DNA from 4 places in the Streptomyces sp. NBC_00104 genome. Region 2 is predicted to be linked to each of the others. Evidence: riboswitches for the same ligand, from Rfam matches in the RefSeq annotation. Region 2 holds a riboswitch; each other region holds the start of a gene.

Evidence for each region. A riboswitch is a leader RNA that binds a small molecule or an ion and turns the genes downstream of it on or off. The one in region 2 is predicted to bind cyclic di-AMP.
Region 1: it holds a riboswitch for cyclic di-AMP, as region 2 does, so the genes downstream of both, OG272_RS23925 (M23 family metallopeptidase) here and OG272_RS36200 (M23 family metallopeptidase) in region 2, are expected to answer to the same signal.
Region 3: it holds a riboswitch for cyclic di-AMP, as region 2 does, so the genes downstream of both, OG272_RS07240 (C40 family peptidase) here and OG272_RS36200 (M23 family metallopeptidase) in region 2, are expected to answer to the same signal.
Region 4: it holds a riboswitch for cyclic di-AMP, as region 2 does, so the genes downstream of both, OG272_RS20100 (transglycosylase family protein) here and OG272_RS36200 (M23 family metallopeptidase) in region 2, are expected to answer to the same signal.

The regions. Positions count from the first base shown of each region.
Region 1 covers NZ_CP108215.1:5,433,328-5,437,497, forward strand. The annotation lists gene OG272_RS23920 (PrsW family intramembrane metalloprotease) at 1-1,319, shown strand, start outside; gene OG272_RS23925 (M23 family metallopeptidase) at 1,570-2,634, opposite strand; cyclic di-AMP (ydaO/yuaA leader) riboswitch at 2,645-2,806, opposite strand; gene OG272_RS23930 (PP2C family protein-serine/threonine phosphatase) at 3,073-4,170, opposite strand, start outside.
Region 2 covers NZ_CP108215.1:8,260,661-8,264,830, reverse strand. The annotation lists gene OG272_RS36215 (GNAT family N-acetyltransferase) at 1-93, opposite strand, end outside; gene OG272_RS36210 (HPr family phosphocarrier protein) at 284-565, shown strand; gene OG272_RS36205 (GntR family transcriptional regulator) at 735-1,439, opposite strand; gene OG272_RS36200 (M23 family metallopeptidase) at 1,630-2,418, opposite strand; cyclic di-AMP (ydaO/yuaA leader) riboswitch at 2,432-2,603, opposite strand; gene OG272_RS36195 (pitrilysin family protein) at 2,807-4,170, opposite strand, start outside.
Region 3 covers NZ_CP108215.1:1,687,064-1,691,233, reverse strand. The annotation lists gene OG272_RS07255 (helix-turn-helix transcriptional regulator) at 1-616, opposite strand, end outside; gene OG272_RS07250 (ATP-binding protein) at 864-1,322, shown strand; partial or broken gene OG272_RS07245 (DUF6328 family protein) at 1,379-1,656, opposite strand; gene OG272_RS07240 (C40 family peptidase) at 1,734-2,207, opposite strand; cyclic di-AMP (ydaO/yuaA leader) riboswitch at 2,211-2,422, opposite strand; gene OG272_RS07235 (hypothetical protein) at 2,754-3,071, opposite strand; gene OG272_RS07230 (ATP-dependent Clp protease proteolytic subunit) at 3,079-3,720, opposite strand; gene OG272_RS07225 (hypothetical protein) at 3,862-4,170, opposite strand, start outside.
Region 4 covers NZ_CP108215.1:4,598,631-4,602,800, forward strand. The annotation lists gene eno (phosphopyruvate hydratase) at 1-802, opposite strand, end outside; gene OG272_RS20100 (transglycosylase family protein) at 1,277-1,972, opposite strand; cyclic di-AMP (ydaO/yuaA leader) riboswitch at 1,977-2,176, opposite strand; gene OG272_RS20105 (transglycosylase family protein) at 2,359-3,417, opposite strand; gene OG272_RS20110 (cytochrome P450) at 3,612-4,170, opposite strand, start outside.

The sequences.
Region 1 (4,170 bases), 2.8 Mb from region 2:
GTGGGTATGCGTTCAGGCCCACGCGCTGGTGGCAGCGGAAGAGCGTCACGTACGGGGCGCTGATAGGACTGCTCGGGATCTCCGGGCTCGTCATCCTCGCGCTCGTCCGTGAACAGACCGGCACGGAGGGGTTTCTCGTCGGGCTGGGGCTCTCGGTGCTGCCCGTGCCGTTGCTCATGGCCGCGTTCCGGTGGCTGGACCGGGTGGAGCCCGGGCCCTGGAGGAACCTGGTGTTCGCGTTCGCCTGGGGGGCGTGCGCGGCGGCGCTGATAGCCATCGTGGCGAACAGTTTCGCGACCCGGTGGATAGCCACGGCGACCGCGGACCCCTCGCATGCCGACACCCTGGGGGCCACCGTCATAGCGCCCGTGGTGGAGGAGACCGCCAAGGCCGCGGCCGTCCTGCTCGTCTTCCTGTTCAGGAGGCGGGACTTCACCGGGATCGTGGACGGGGTGGTGATCGCGGGGTTCACCGCGACCGGGTTCGCGTTCACCGAGAACATCCTGTATCTGGGGACCGCGTTCGGGACGGATCAGCTCAGCGGAGGGAGTGGGCTGGCGTCGGTCACCGCGGCGACGTTCTTCGTGCGGGTGATCATGTCGCCGTTCGCGCATCCCTTGTTCACCGTGCTGACGGGGATCGGGTTCGGGGTGGCGGCGTTCTCCGCGGAGTGGCAGCGGGGGCGGCGGGTGCTCGTGCCCGTGGGCGGGCTGTTGCTCGCCATGGGGATGCACGCGGTCTGGAACGGGTCCGCGACGTTCGGGGAGTACGGGTTCTTCGCGGTGTACGCGGCGTTCATGGTGCCGGCGTTCGGGTTGCTGACGTGGTTGGTGATCTGGGCTCGGCAGCGGGAGTTGCGGACCGTGCGGGAGGAGCTGCCGGCGTACGCGGCCGCGGGGTGGCTGACGCCGGCCGAGCCGTATGTGCTGGGGTCGATGCGGGCTCGGCGGGTGGCGCGGGAGTATGCGGCGCACCACTTCGGGAAGGCGGGGGCTCGGTCGGTCGCGGAGTACCAGGCGTACGCGACGAGGTTGGCGTTCCTCCGGAACCGGGGGCGACGGGGTCGGGCCGGGGGCGACTTCGCGCTGCGGGAGCGGGAGTTGCTGTTCGAGCTGTGGCGCAGGCGGGAGTTGGCCCGCCCGGCCCTGGGGTACGCGGGGCGGGAGGCCGGACCGAAGCACGGGTACGGCGGGTACGGGTACGGATACGGATACGGCGGATACGGATACGGCGGGTACGGCGGGTACGGGTCCGCCTATCCGCAGCCGGTGGTTCACGGGATGGCTCCGTATCCCTCGTACAACCCGTATCGGTACTAGCGGTATCGGCAGCGGGAGCCGTAGCGGTTCGCGGGCTGCCGGTGCGTGGCGTGGTCGGGGCCGTGCCGGTGTGTCCCCCGTCGCCTGGCGCCAGGTGCCTCCTGCGGTAGGGACGCCCGCCCCGCCGCCGCACCGTACTGTCGCTCCCCCGGCATGACGAACGCCGCGTAATCCCCGTGGGGTTACGCGGCGTCGTGGTCTCCGCGGGCGGGTGCGAGGCCCGGCGGGAGTGGTCGCTGGTTCTGCCCGGCTACGGGGTGAGGCCCTTGCTGCGCAGCCACGCCGCCGGGTCGATGCCGCTGGCGGAGCCGCCCGGGTGGACCTCCATGTGGAGGTGGGCGCCGGTGACGTTGCCGGTGGCGCCGACGCGGCCGATGACGTCGCCGGTGGCGACCTTCTGGCCGACACTGACGCCGATGGAGGACTGGTGGGCGTACCAGATCTCGGTGCCGTCATCGAGGGTGAGGACGGTCTTGTAGCCGTAGGAGCCCTCGTAGCCGGCCTGCGTGATGGTGCCGCTGTGGACGGCCTTGATGAGGGTGCCGGTGGGGGCCGCGAAGTCGAGGCCGGTGTGGTAGCCGGAGGACCAGTAGGGGCCCGCCTGGCCGAAGGTCGAGGTGAGGGTGTACGAGGAGGTGGGAAGCGTGAACTGCTTGGCGAGGGCGGCGAGGCGCTCGGCCTCCTTCTTCGCCGCGGCCTCCTCCTCCGCCTTCTTCTTGGCGGCGGCTTCCTTCGCCTCGGCTTCCCTCTTCTCCTGGGCGGCCTGCTCGGCGGCCTTGTCCGCGGCGGCGGTCTGGGCGGCCTCGGCGGCGGCCTTGTCGAAGGCCTCCTGCTGGGACTCGGCCTGCGCCATGATGCGGGCGCGCAGCGCCTCGCCGGCGTCCGCGGTGCCCTGCTCGGTGTCGGCGGTGGTCAGGCCGGCACTGCTGAGCGGGGTGGTGGAGGCCTGGGGCTCCGGCTCGTCGGGCTTCTCGTCCTCGAAGACCGAGCCGACGTTCGGCATGTCGGGCAGCGATATGGACACCGGGGCCTTGCCGGACTGCGCGCTGGCCATGCCGGCGCCGCCGACGGCGGCTATGACACCGACGCCGAGAACCGTGGAGCTGCGGGCCAGTCCGCCACGGGCGAGTCCACCGCGCGGCTTGGCGACGCGGTGCCGACCGCGAACGGGGCGCAGGGTCTCCTCGCTGGGATTCCACTCCTGCCAGGGGCCCTCGTTGTCGCTGTTGTAGCTGCCGTAGCCGAACGTCTGGCTCTCGCCGTCTCGTTGGCTCGGTACGAACGGGGCTTCGGTCGCGGACCGGTTCGACGCCACGTGGGCGTGCTCCTTCCTTCCTCCTCGCCTACCGGGTTAGCTGACGGGTTCGGAGCAGGAAGGTCTCCTACGCGCGTAAACCAGTCGTGCGTACTGCCACGACGGCTTCCGTGCGATTCACCCCAGGGTGGTGGTTCCCCGGTTCCCTTGCGGGATTCGGCGCGTGAGCACGGAGCCGTCTCTTGTGACGGCTGGGACGACCGCGCTGCGTTATCGAACGTTAATAGACGCGAGTACTCCATTCCAAGCTGTTCTTAATGATCGTTCCGGCTTTCGCGCTGGACTTTACGGGTCATGAGGGGCGTAAAACGGGCGAGTTGACCTTTCCTCAGGAGTAACAAATGGCCTGACGGTACGTCAGTTGTTATACGGAGGACGGTCGGACGGACACGCTCGGTGATATCGAGCGGGAGAGATGTGAGAGGGGCGTGTGCGACGTCAGGGACGGCGGACCGCGAGGAGGGCCATGTCGTCCGTCGTGCGGCCACCCGTGTGACGGCGTACCTCTTCCGCGAGGGCCGTCAACAGGGCACGCGGGGCGGAGAAGGTGCGTCCGGACAGGCGCTCGGCCGGGTCGTAGAAGGCGCCGCGCGCGTCCCGCGCCTCGGAGAGGCCGTCGGTGTAGAAGAGCAGCGTGGCGCCGGGCGGGAATCCGGTCTCCTCCGCGCGGTCGGGCCAGGTGCCCAGGTCGTCCATGCCGAGGGGAAGCGCGGGCTGCGGGGCTTCCAGGGCGCACAGAACGCCGTCGGCGTACAGCAGCAGGGGGGACGGGTGGCCCCGGTTGACGATCCGGGCACGGCCGGCGCCGTGCGGGAACTCCGCCAGGACGGCCGTCACGAACCCCTCGTGCTCCACCGTCGCGTCCCGTCGCGCGGCCTCGCGGCGCGTGGCCTCCCGGGCCAGCGCCCGTTCCAGGCGCTGGGCGACCGCTTCGAGCGTCGACTCCTGCTCGGCCGCCTCCCGGAACGCGCCGATCAGCACGGCCACCGCCGACACCGCCCCCAGCCCCTTGCCCCGCACATCGCCGACGATCAGCCGTACGCCGTGGGGCGAGTCCTGCACCGCGTACAGATCGCCCCCGATCGACGCCCCGGCCTGCGCCGCCTCGTACCGCGCGGCGATCTCCAGTCCGCCGATCCGCTCCTGCGGCACCGGCAGTACGGCGCGCTGCGCCGCCTCGGCGATCTCACGGGCGGTGGCGAGCCGGGCGTCGCTGCGGCGCACGAGGCGGTTGATCAGTACGGCCAGTACGGCGACGGTGGCCACCGTGGCGATCTCGGTGATCGCGTCCACGCTGCTCGTGTCGCCGTAGTAGAGGCGTACGGCGGTGATGCCGGCGATCGAGGCGAGCCCGGTGACCACCGTGCCGTGCAGCGAGAAGAGCGGGGCCGCCACCAGGGGCGCTGCGGTGAAGAAGGGGACCGCCGTGAACTCGCGCGGGGTGAAGTGGTCGTAGAAGAGGCCCGTGGCGATCAGCAGGGCGGGCAGGACGCGAACGAGCGCGCGGGCATACGAGAACCGCCGCCCACCCGGCTC
Region 2 (4,170 bases):
GATGGGCCTGATGCGTGCGGTGCCGCCGTCGCGCAGCACCACGTCGGCCTCCCAGTGGGCGGGGTACTCGTGCCGGTCCGACGAGGTCTGCATGGGCCCCAGAGTACGGCTCGCGTACGACAACGGCGCGGGGCAGTCTGGGGAAGCGCAACAGACGCGCGGAAGCCGGTTCGTGGTCAGGCCGTGGGCTCGTTCCGGTACGCCGCGCCATATGGGAAACTGGTCTAGACAACCTGGTCTAGACCTCTCTGAAGTACCCGAGACACCTGAAGGGCAGCATCACATGGCTGAGCGCCGCGTCAACGTCGGCTGGGCCGAGGGCCTCCACGCCCGACCCGCATCCATCTTCGTCCGGGCCACCACGGCCTCCGGTATCCCCGTGACGATCGCCAAGGCCGACGGCAACCCCGTCAACGCGGCCTCCATGCTGGCGGTGCTGGGCCTCGGCGCCCAGGGCGGCGAGGAGATCGTGCTCGCTTCCGAGGCCGAGGGCGCGGACATCGCGCTCGACCGTCTGGCGAAGCTCGTGGCCGAGGGACTCGAAGAACTCCCCGAGACGGTCTGAGCGACCCGGCCGAATAAAGCGGAAAAGGCCTGAAAGGCCACCCGCAGACACACCGAAGGGCTCGTCCGATTTATCGGGCGGGCCCTTCGCCTTTTCGTCCTTTTCCGTTCTGCGGGCAGCAGGAAAAATGCCCTTCGGAATTCTTCCCTCTTTGTATACGGCTCCTGTGTTAATGCCGCAGACTCGGCGTGTTTACGGGGTGTTGCGAAGTCCTCACACGGTCGGGGCGTTCCGTCCCGCCGGCCCCGGACGGAAATCGGAGCCGGTGTGCGGCGGTGGCGCGCTCGGTGTGCAGGGACGTGATCGTCCGGGCCCGGTCGCTGTCGCCGCGCGCGACCGCGTCCACGATGCCGCCGTGCTCCGCCCAGGACTCCACGGGGTTGGCCGGCGCCTCGATGGCGTACATCCAGGCGATCTTGTGCCGCAGCTGGGCGAGCGTCGAGGTCAGCGCGGGGCTGCCGGACGCCTGTGCGAGCGTCTCGTGGAACCAGCCGCCCAGGGAGCGCAGATCCTCGCTGTTCCCCCTCCTGGCCCGCTCCTGGCCCAGTCTGACCAGGCCGCGCAGCACCTTCAGGTGTGCTTCCGTGCGGCGCTGCGCGGCGCGGGCGGCGCCCAGTGGCTCCAGCAGCATGCGCATCTCCAGCAGGTCGGCGGCCTCCTGCTCCGTCGGCTCGGCGACGCACGCGCCCGCGTGCCGACGGGTCACCACGAAGCCCTCGGCCTCCAGCGTGCGCAGCGCCTCGCGCACGGGGACCCGGCTGACGCCGTACCGGCGGGCGAGCAGTTCCTCGGTGAGACGGCTGCCGCGCTCGTAGACACCCGCGACGATGTCATCACGGATCGCCGTGCATACCGAGTGCGCCGGAATACGCATGACCGACCTCCGCCTTAATCCCCGTGAAACGTCGATGATTGACGTGTGTTCCAGCGACTCTATTGCAGCGAGCCGGAATTTCCGATGGCGGACCGGAATCCAGGGATATTTTTTGGACAGGAGGTACGTCACAACGCGGAAAGCCCCGGCTCGGTGAGCCGGGGCCTCCTGGGAAGCGTCGAGTGGTGCGTCAGACGTTCACGCCGTGCGAACGCAGGTACGCGGCGGGGTCGATGTCCGAGCCGTACTCGGCCGTCGTCCGGGCCTCGAAGTGCAGATGCGCGCCGGTGACGTTGCCGGTCGCCCCGGAGAGGCCTATCTGCTGGCCGGGGGTGACCGTCTGGCCGACGGAGACGCCGATGGACGACAGGTGGCCGTACTGCGTGTACGTGCCGTCGGTCATCTTGATGACGATGTTGTTGCCGTACGCGCCACCCCAGCCCGCCTCGACGACGGTGCCGGAACCCACCGCGTGGACGGCGGTGCCGGACGCGGCGTGGAAGTCGACGCCGGTGTGGCTGCCGGAGGACCAGACGGCGCCGCCGGCCTTGTAGCCGGTGGAGATGTACGAGCCGCTGATCGGGGCGACATAGGTGTTGAGGCGCTCGCGCTCGGCCGCGCGGGCGGCACGGGCCTTGATCTCTTCGCGCTCCTTGGCGGCGGCACGTTCCTGCTCGGCCTTCTCGGCGGCGGCCTTCCGGGCCTCCTCCTGCGCCTTCTTCTTGACGGCGGCGACCTCGGCGGCCTGCTGCTGGGCCAAGGCCTGGGCGTCGACCTGCTCGGCGACCGTGTCGCCGAGGACGATGATCTGGTTCAGGCCGGTCTGCTCGACGGCGGGCTCCTCCGCGGCGAGCGCGGGAGCGGCCAGGGTGCCGATGACACCGGTGGTGGTGAGAGCGGCGACGCCCACGTTCCTCGTGGTCGTGCGCTTCACACGGCCGGGACGCCGGTGCTTCCCGGGGGCGCGGGTGAACGCCATGAAGTGGCTGGTCCTTTCCTTCCTTCTCGCCTACCGGGTTAGCTGACGGGTTCGGAGCAGGAAGGTCTCCTACGGCTGCCCCTCGTTTCGCGACGCTCCGCGAAGGGCACCCGATTCACCCCAGGGACTTCGGTGGGTCCCCGGCTCCCCTGGCTCGCGCCATGGGGACTCGGCGATGACTGTCCGGTGCCGCGGCTGCGGCGAACTTCTGACGAACAGCCGGACCGACGCTAAGCGGGCCGTCTTCGAAATAACAAACGGATCACAGGATTTGTTAAGTACGCCACAGGTCAGACACACAACCTCCGCCATCAATACGGACAAACGCGGGCCCTGGTGACTCTTCAGTCACCAGGGCCCCACGGACGTGTGTCCTTCTGTCCCGGTTCTACTCGGCCGGTACGACGGTGACTTCGCCGATGTCGAGGGCCCTGACCGGCGCCTCGATCTGCGCGGCGTCACCGACGAGGACGGTCACCAGACGGTCCACCGGGAAGGCGCTCACGGCGGCCGCGGTGGCCTCCACGGTGCCCGTGGCGGCGAGTTGGCGGTACAGCGTCGACTGGTAGTCGTCCGGCAGGTACTGCTCGACCTGGTCGGCCAGCGTGCTCGCCACGGCCGCGGCCGTCTCGAACTTGAGCGGGGCGACCCCGACGAGGTTCTGCACGGCGACATCGCGCTCGGCGTCGGTCAGGCCCTCGGCGGCGAGCGTGCGCAGCACCGTCCACAGGTCGTCGAGCGCCGGTCCGGTGTTCGGTGTGTCGACGGAGCCGCTGATGGCGAGCATCGCCGTGCCCGAGCCGTCCGGCGCGGAGCGCAGCACCTGGCCGAACGCGCGCACCCCGTAGGTGTAGCCCTTCTCCTCGCGCAGGACGCGGTCCAGGCGGGAGGTGAGGGTGCCGCCGAGGCAGTAGGTGCCGAGCACCTGGGCCGGCCACACACGGTCGTGCCGGTCGGCGCCGACCCGGCCGATGAGCAACTGGGTCTGCACGGAGCCGGGGCGGTCCACGATGATCACCCGCCCGGTGTCGTCGGCGCTCACCGACGGCACGGGGCGCGGCTTGGCCGGGGAACCGGTCCAGGCGCCCAGGGTGTCGCCGAGCAGCGCGTCGAGGTCGACTCCGGTGAGGTCGCCGACGACCACGGCGGTGGCCGTCGCGGGGCGCACGTGCCGCTCGTAGAAGGCGCGTACGGCCGCGGAGTCGATGCCCTCGACGGTCTCCTCGGTGCCCTGGCGGGGCCGCGACATACGGGACGTGGCGGGGAACAGCTGCCTGGAGAGCTCCTTGGCGGCCCGGCGGCCCGGGTTGGCGGTCTCGTGCGGGATCTCGTCGAGCCGGTTGGCCACCAGCCGCTCGATCTCGCTGTCCTCGAACGCGGGTGCCCGCAGGGCGTCGGCCAGCAGGCCGAGCGCCTTCTCCAGCCGCGACACGGGCACTTCGAGGGACAGGCGGACGCCGGGGTGGTCGGCGTGCGAGTCGAGGGTGGCGCCGCAGCGCTCCAGCTCGGCGGCGAACTCCTCGGCCGTGTGCTTGTCGGTGCCCTCCGAGAAGGCCCTGGTCATGATGGTGGCGACGCCGTCGAGACCGGCCGGCTCGGCGTCCAGCGGCGCGTCGAGCAGGACCTCTACGGCGACGACCTGCTGGCCGGGGCGGTGACAGCGCAGCACGGTCAGGCCGTTGTCCAGGGTGCCGCGCTCGGGCGCCGGGAACGCCCAGGGCCTGGCCTCGCCGGCCTGGGGCTGCGGGTGGA
Region 3 (4,170 bases), 6.6 Mb from region 2:
GCACTTGAGGAAGCCGCGCCGCCTCGACCAGACGGCCCAGCTGCCGGGCCATGATCTCGGGACCGCCCACCTCGCGCCGGAGAACGCCCTCGTCGAGCACGGCGCTCAGCTCCATCGGCGGGTTCCCGCGCAGCACCTCCTGCCGCGCGAGCCGTACTTCCACGAGCGCGTCGAGTTTGTCGTCTTCCAGCCCCTCCACCGCGGCCCGCGTCACCGCCCGCGCGTACTCGGGGATCTGCAGCAGCCCCGGCACCACCGAGGTCTCCAGCGTCCGCATCCCCCCGGCCTGCGACTCCAGACTGATGAAGTCCCGGTACGTCGGCGGCAGTACGCCCCGGTACGCATGCCACCAGTTGTGCCGCCCGCCGCCGTCCTCGGAGCCCGCCAACGCCAGGAGCAGCTCCCGTAACTCCGTGTCGTCGATTCCGTACGCGTCCAGCAGCTTGCGGACGTCCGCGGGCTTCACCCCGCTGGCGCCCGTCTCGATCCGGCTCACCTTGGACTGGTGCCAGCCCACGCGATGGGCCGCCTCGATACTGGTGAGCGCGGAACGGGTGCGCAGTACACGCAACTCGGCGCCGAGCTTGCGGCGGCGGACCGCCGGACCGTACTGCATGGGTTTCTCCTTCCGTCCGGCGCGCGAAGTCGGGGTGACGACAGAGGATGGACGAAGGCCCCACCCGAATACGGTCGGCCGTCGGATAGTTCACCGCTTCGAGCGACAGATATATGCATATCTTGGTGGATCGCCACCCGTGACAGCCCAGGTAGTGGCAGTCTGGCGCGAAGCACCAGTCCGGGACCGTAGTCGAACCATCCGCTCCCTGTCGGACACCGGTCCCGTGGGAAAGGGACGTCTCGCCATGGCAGATCACCTGGAAGCATCCGTCACTCTGCCGAGCGATCCCGCCTCGGTGTCCGCCGCCCGGAACTACGTCGCCAGTGTGCTCGCCGAATGGGGCCTGCCGGGCGACACGGACACCGCGGACACCGTGCGCCTGATCGTGTCCGAACTCGCCACCAACGCCGTCCAGCACACGCTCGGTCAGTCGCCCACCTTCACCGTGGACATGGCACTCGACCGGGACGAGCACCTGCGCATCGGCGTCACCGACAGTCATCCACGCTTTCCCAAACGGCTGCCGGCCGCCGTCCAGCAGGACAACGGCCGGGGCATGGTCATCATCCGCTGGCTGACCGCCGAGTGCGGCGGCAGGCTGAGCGTCAGACCCACACGGGAGGGCGGCAAGACGGTGGCGATCGAACTTCCTTGGACGGCCCCCGTGCAGCCGGTCGGGGCAGGCGGTCCGCAGGAGACCTGACAGGGCTCTCCACTGGCGACCGCGTCGTCCGTTCGGCAGAGTGCCACGTCCGGGGTTTCGGTGTTCTGCTGGAAGAGCGAGCGGGGCAGGGCGGCCGGGGCGGTGCAGAGCGCCGCCGCGAGGACCGCCGGCACCAGGGTGGTGACGTAGGTGGCGCGCTGGACGGAGTCCAGGTCCGGGAAGCGCGGAGTGAAGGCCGGCGTCGGCAGGAACGCGAAGAGGACCTCTCCCCCGGTCTGGGGGACCCGCAACTCCTGGAGCAGCTCGGAGAGTCGCGGTCGGCGCGTTCGAGGGGTGTCTCGTCGCGTGCGGGGCGGGTGCGTGCGTCGGCCACGGACGAGCGGGTAACCAGAAAGGCCCGTCGCACGCCCGTCGGGGGCGGCGGAGAGATCCGCCGCCCCCGACGGTGGGTCAGCGGACCCGGCCGTACCAGACGTTCTTCGTCCAGAGCTTCTGCAGCCGGACGACGTCACCCGTCTTCGGCGAGTGCCAGATCTTTCCCTTCCCCGCGTAGATACCGACGTGGTAGACGCTCGATCCCGAGTGGAAGAAGACGAGGTCTCCGAGCTTGCGGCTGCTCGCGGAGATGTGCTTCGTCTTGTTGTACTGCTGCTGAGCAGTACGGGGCAGCTTCTTGCCCGCCTTCTTGAACGAGTAGAGCGTCAGCCCTGAGCAGTCGAACCTGCCCGGGCCCGTGGCGCCGTACTTGTAAGGGGAGCCCTTCTTGGAAGCCGCGACCTTGAGTGCCTTCGACGCCACGGTGGCGGCCTCGGCGTCGGATGCGACGCCCGGTACCACGATGCTGCCGCTCACTGCGGCGATGGTGAGAGCCGAGGCCGTGCCGGCCCGGGTCAACAGCGACGGGACACGATTCAGCGCAGACATGCGCAACCCTTCGTCAGCCGCCTGTGAAGGATGACCTGTCGGATTCGGGCTGACAAAGTTGCCCGGCCGCTGACGCGGCTTCACCCCAAGGGCTGCTCGGCGCGGTCATGGCTTGACCGTTCCGGCGACCCGTCGTGCCTGGGTCCTCCACTCCTGCCGATGCACTCCTGTCGACCGGTCATCCGGGCGGCGGCAGGACTCGGCGTCCACCCGGATCGCCCCGCCGCTGCGGCGGGGGCTTGTCGTCAGGAAGGGATCTTGACGCACGAACGTCCGAAAATCCCAACGGAACCATGGATTTGTGGTCTTACTCACCACTCACCCGTTCGGGTGGACAGAATGATTTCGGCTGTTGTGTCCACGTGTTCGAGGAGGTCCGCACCAGCACCGGAACAGTGCATTCCGACCGCGTAGCGGGCGCGTTGTGCAACTTCACAGGTCCTCACGACGTATGGGCCGATGGGTCGATCGCGGTAGGCCGTCCGGAGGGCGCGAAGCCCGGGCCGGACGCCCCGTCAGTAGTACGGAGAGCGGCCCGGGATCGGTTCAGGCGGGCCAGTCCTCCGGCTCCGGGGGTAGCGCCACCAGGCCCGTCCGCCGCTTTCCGTCGAGGACCCGCAGGGCGCGCGCGAGCGTCGGGGCGTGCACCTCGTTCTCCCCGCGCCTGTGCATCAGTTCGAGCGCGTCGCGCAGAGCGGTCGCCTTGGCGACGAGCGCCTGCGCCGCACGCAACCCGCGGTACGTGTCGCCCGGGCGCGCCGGATTGATCCGGCCGACCAGGTCGACCACGTCCAGGTAACGGTCGATCAGCTCCGCCTCGGCGCGCGTGAGCGCGGGCAGCGGCGGCAGTTCGGGTGGGAGCATCGGTGGCTCACCTCGCGCCGGGGAGCGTGGGCGAGGTCCTGCGGCTCGGGATCACCCGGTCCGCCAGGCCGTACTCCACCGCCGCCTCGGCGTCGAGGAACTTGTCCCGCTCGATGTCGGCACTGATCCGCTCGGGGCTCTGGCCCGTGTGCCGGACGAGCATCTCCTCCAGCTTCCGGCGGTTGCGCATCAGCTCCTCGGCCCGGATCGCCAGATCGCTCGCCTGTCCCTCGATCCGGTCGGCCACCGCCGGTTGGTGGATCAGTACGCGTGCCCCCGGCAGCATGAACCGCTTGCCCGGTGTGCCCGCCGCCAGCAGCACCGCGGCGGCCGACCCCGCCTGTCCCAGACAGATGGTCTCCACGTCACAGGTGACGAACCGGATCGTGTCGTAGAGCGCTGTCATCGCGCTGAACGAGCCGCCCGGCGAGTTGATGTACAGCGAGATGTCGCGGTCCGGCGACTGGTACTCGAGGTGCATGAACTGCGCCATCACGTCGTTCGCCGACGTGTCGTCGATCTGCGTCCCGAGGAACACGATCCGTTCTTCCAGCAACTTCGAGTACGGATCCATCGTTCGGTGACCCGCACTGGTGCGCTCGGTGAACTCGGGCAGCACATGACGGGCCGAGGGTCGGTTCGCGGGCATGGGGCGCGCCTCCTCTGATCGATTTCTGTACAGAATGTACAGGACGTACGAGGCGATGAGGAGGGGAGTCGAAGGAAGAGGAAAAGGACGGAGCCCCGGACCGAGGTGGTCCGGGGCTCCGAGGAGTGCGGGGCGGGGAACTCAGTTGATGGCCACGGGGGCGGGTCTGCCCGAGAAGGTGATCGGGGGCCAGCCCTTCGAGACCGCGATCGCGGACAGGGCGCTCGCGATCTCGGCGGGCGTGACGACATTCTCCGCTGGTGGCGTGTCGCCGTTCCATCCGGAGATCTCCAACGTGAACCCGATCTTCAGGTAGTAGTAGGCATCCTCGTCCTCCACGCTCAGACTGGAATTCCCCGAGAACTCGGTGCCGGGCGGGAACTCCACCGCTGCCGCCTCGCTCTCGGCGCTCGCGCCCACCGCGGTGCTCGCGCCCACCGTCGAAGCCGC
Region 4 (4,170 bases), 3.7 Mb from region 2:
CGGTCATCTCGGCGGCCGAGCGGGACTTGCCCTCGAACTCGTACTTGCCGTCCTTGTAGAACTCGGACGCGGCGACGTCGAGCGCGAGCGCGATCTGCTCGCCGGGTACGTAACCGGCCTGCTTGATGGCCTCGAGGATGAGGTCGAGCGCGGCGCGGTTGGACTCCAGGTTCGGGGCGAAGCCGCCCTCGTCGCCGAGGCCGGTGGACAGGCCCTTGGTCTTCAGCACCTTCTTGAGGGTGTGGTAGACCTCGGCGCCCCAGCGCAGGGCCTCGGAGAAGGACTCCGCGCCGATGGGGGCGATCATGAACTCCTGGATGTCCACGTTGGAGTCGGCGTGCGAGCCGCCGTTCAGGATGTTCATCATCGGAACGGGCAGCAGGTGCGCGTTCGGGCCGCCCAGGTAGCGGAAGAGCGGCAGGTCGCTGGCCTCGGAGGCGGCGTGGGCGACGGCGAGGGAGACGCCGAGGATGGCGTTGGCGCCGAGGGAGCCCTTGTTGTCGGTGGCGTCCAGGTCGAACATCGCCTGGTCGATCAGGCGCTGCTCGGTGGCGTCGTAGCCGACGAGCTCCGGGCCGATCTGCTCGATCACGGCGAGGACGGCCTTCTCGACACCCTTGCCGAGGTAGCGGTTGGGGTCGCCGTCACGGAGCTCGATGGCTTCGAAGGCACCCGTGGAGGCGCCGGACGGGACGGCGGCACGACCGGTGCTGCCGTCGTCGAGGCCGACCTCGACCTCGACGGTGGGGTTGCCTCGCGAGTCGAGGATTTCCCGGGCTACGACGACGTCGATGGACGGCACGAGCATCTCCTTCATGGGATGTGACGCTGGTTGTGCGGGGCCGCTTGGGCCTTGCGACTAGAGCCTAACCGCCCCCGGGCCGTCGGCAGCCGACCGACCGTCCCGTGGACAGACAGACCGTACCCATTGTTTCAGGTCGGAACAAAGGGGGGTGGGCGAGAAAGTGAACAGAAAGAGGGAGAGGCGAGGAAGAGGAGAGGGAGAGGAGAGAGGGAGTGGCGAGGAAGACGGGCATGAAAAAGCCCCGCCCCGGTGCGTACGGGGGAATGCGCACCGGGGCGGGGAGCCCGTGGGGACGGGGGGACGGCCCTCACGAGGTCTTCACTATGGAGGACACGGATGTGAGCGGGCTGTGGTTCAGCTGGAGAGCGGCTCGATTTTCGGCCCGGCCGAACCCGCCCCGCCCCGCCTGCCCGGCCGTGGGGGCGGCCGTGGGGATGGCAGGCGGTCGGCGGCCGTCGCGATCGCCGTGGGTCAGCTCAGGTGGAGCTGCTGGCCCGGGTAGATGAAGTCGGCGTCGTCGATGATGTCCTTGTTCAGCTCGAAGAGCTTCTCCCAGCCACCCTTGACGTTCTTCTTCTCGGCGATGGCGCTGAGGGTGTCGCCGCTGACGACCTTGTACTCGCCGTCGCCCTTCTCGACCTTCTTGCCGGTCGGGGTCTCGACGGTGGCACGCTCGGAGGAGCGGGAGGCGCGGGTCTCCTGGCTGCTCTTCTCGGTGCTCTTCTGGGTGCTCTCCTGCGAGGAGGAACCGGAGTCCGAGTTGCCGCTGGAGGCGGCGGCGCCGTCGTACGAGGCGCTGGACAGGCCGGTGCCGCAGACGGGCCAGGCACCCTTGCCCTGGCCCGCGAGGACCTTCTCGGCGATCGCGATCTGCTGGGCCTTGCTCGCCTGGTCGGCGGTGGAGGCGTACTGCGTACCGCCGTAGGCGGCCCAGGTGGAGGCGGAGAACTGCAGACCGCCGTAGTAGCCGTTACCGGTGTTGATGGACCAGTTCCCGCCGGACTCGCACTGGGCGACGGTGTCCCACTCGGAGGCGGTGGCGGCGGAGGCGCTGCCGGCGACCATCAGCGGAGCGGCGATGGCGGCGGCACCGGTGACACCGGCGACGGCGATGGCGCGAGCCGCCTTGGACGGACGGCGGTGCTTGCCCTTGCTGGAAAACAGCATGGAGTGATCCCCTCACCGACGCCTGCGAGGTGAGCTGTCGGGTTCGGGCCGGTTGAGTTGCCCGGCCGCGCCCGCTCGCCTTTCGGCTCACATGGCGCGGCTTCACCCCGAGCCGGTTCCGGACGTGCGCCCCCGAAGGGCCGCAACCACCGGACCCGGCACTTACCTTGGGTCCCCCGCTCCTGCCTACGGCGCTTGACGCGACGACTGTTCCATGCGGCCGTTGGCAGGATTCGGCGTACCGACCGCAGGGGCCCGCTGTGGCGAGCGGTCACGACCGTAGACACGTGATTCGCCGGATTTCAAAGACGATCAGGGGGTCTGTGATTCATCTCCCACGGAGATCAAAACGGGCATTCAGGGGCGAACCGTGACCTGAACTGCCGCTACTTTTCGCCCGTTTCGACACCGACTTCGAGGGTCTGACCGGGAAGGATAAGGTCCGGGTCAGTTCCGACCGTGGCCTCGTTCTCGGCGTACAGCTCCCGCCACCCGCCGCCCAGGCCGAGCGAGTTCACGATGCCCGTCAGGCTGTCGCCCGCCTGGACGGTGTACGCGCCGTCGACGACCTCACGCGCCGCGTCGCCATCACGGGAGGCGTGACGGCCGGAGGACGCGGAGTCGGTGCGGGAGCCGTCGGCCGCGTCCGTGCCGGCCTCGGTGTCCGCGTCGACGTCCTCGTCGGCACTGGCGCCGCGATGACGGCCGGTGCCACCCTCACTGTCGTCCGCAGCCGAAGAGCTGTCGCTCTGACCCGACTTGTCCGAGTCTGCGCTGCCGGAGCCGGCGGAGTCGTCCGAGTCGGTGCCGGTTCTGGCCTTGGTGGAACCCTCGAAGACATCGGCGGACGATCCCGACGATTCGGACGATTCGCTCGGCCCGCGGGAGCCGCTGGAGCCGGTGGAGTCCGTCGGTCCGGTGGAGTCGGTCGAGTCGGCCGACTTGCCCGACTTGGCCGCGTCCGTCGAGGCGGACGAATCCGATGTATCGGATGAACCTGACGAACTGGACGAATCCTCAGAGTCCGAGGAGTCGTCCGCGACGCCCGTGTCCACGTCGGCGGAACCGGAGTCGCCTCCGAGGTTGTGGAGGAGTCCACAGGTGGCCCAGACGCCGACGCCCTGGCCGGCGAGCACCTTCTCGGCGACGGCTATCTGCTGCGAACGGCTGGCCTGGTCGGCGGTCGCCGCGTACTCCAGACCGCCGTACTTCTCCCAGTTCGCCTGGGTGAGCTGAAGGCCGCCGTAGCGTCCGTTCCCGGTGTCCGCGCTCCAGGAGCCACCGCTCTCGCACTCCGCCACCTGGTCCCAGGTGGTTCCGCCGGCCGCGCTCGCGCCGGTGGCGCCGAGGAGTGGAATCGCGATGGCCGAGCCGGTCACTCCCGCCGCGACGAGGAGGGCCGGAGCCTGACGGGGGCGACGGTGACGACCGTTCCCGGAGAGCATGCGGTTGCCTTTCACGCGACAGCAGTGGCCTGTGCGACGGGCGTGGTGACCTCTTCGCACTGACGTGTGAACGTAGCCGCAGTCGATCAGTTGTCACAAGTTAATGCAGCGTAGATCACGTGAAGATCACAGACTTGAGGGAGTGTCATCTTCTGACACGGAATGGGGTATGGCTACGGCCCGCCCGGGTACGACTACGGGTTGCTCACCAACCCGGTCACCGGCCGCTCCCGCGGGGTGAATTCGACCGGAAGCGTGCGCAATCCGCGCATGATGAGCCCTCCTCGCCACCTCAAATCGGCAGAATCCCCCGCCAGTCGCAGGTCGGGGAGGCGGGTGAGGAGCGTGGCCAGCGCCGTCTGCCCTTCGAGGCGGGCGAGGGGGGCGCCGAGGCAGTAGTGGATGCCGTGGCCGTAGCCGAGGTGCTGGTTGTCCCGGCGGGAGAGATCGAGGGTGTCGGGGTCGTCGAAGCGGGCCGGGTCGCGGTCGGCCGCCGCGAGGACGACGAGGACGGGGTCGCCGGGGGCGATGTCCTGCCCGCCGAGGGTGAGGGGTTGGGTCGCGAAGCGCCAGGTGGCGAGTTCGACGGGGCCGTCGTAGCGGAGGAGTTCCTCGACGCCGGTTTCGAGCAGCGCGGTCTCCCGCGCGGCGAGGGAGTCCTGGAGGCGGGTGCGCTGGTCGGGATGGGTGAGGAGGGCGTACATGCCGTTCCCGATGAGGTTGACGGTCGTCTCGAACCCGGCGAACAGCAGG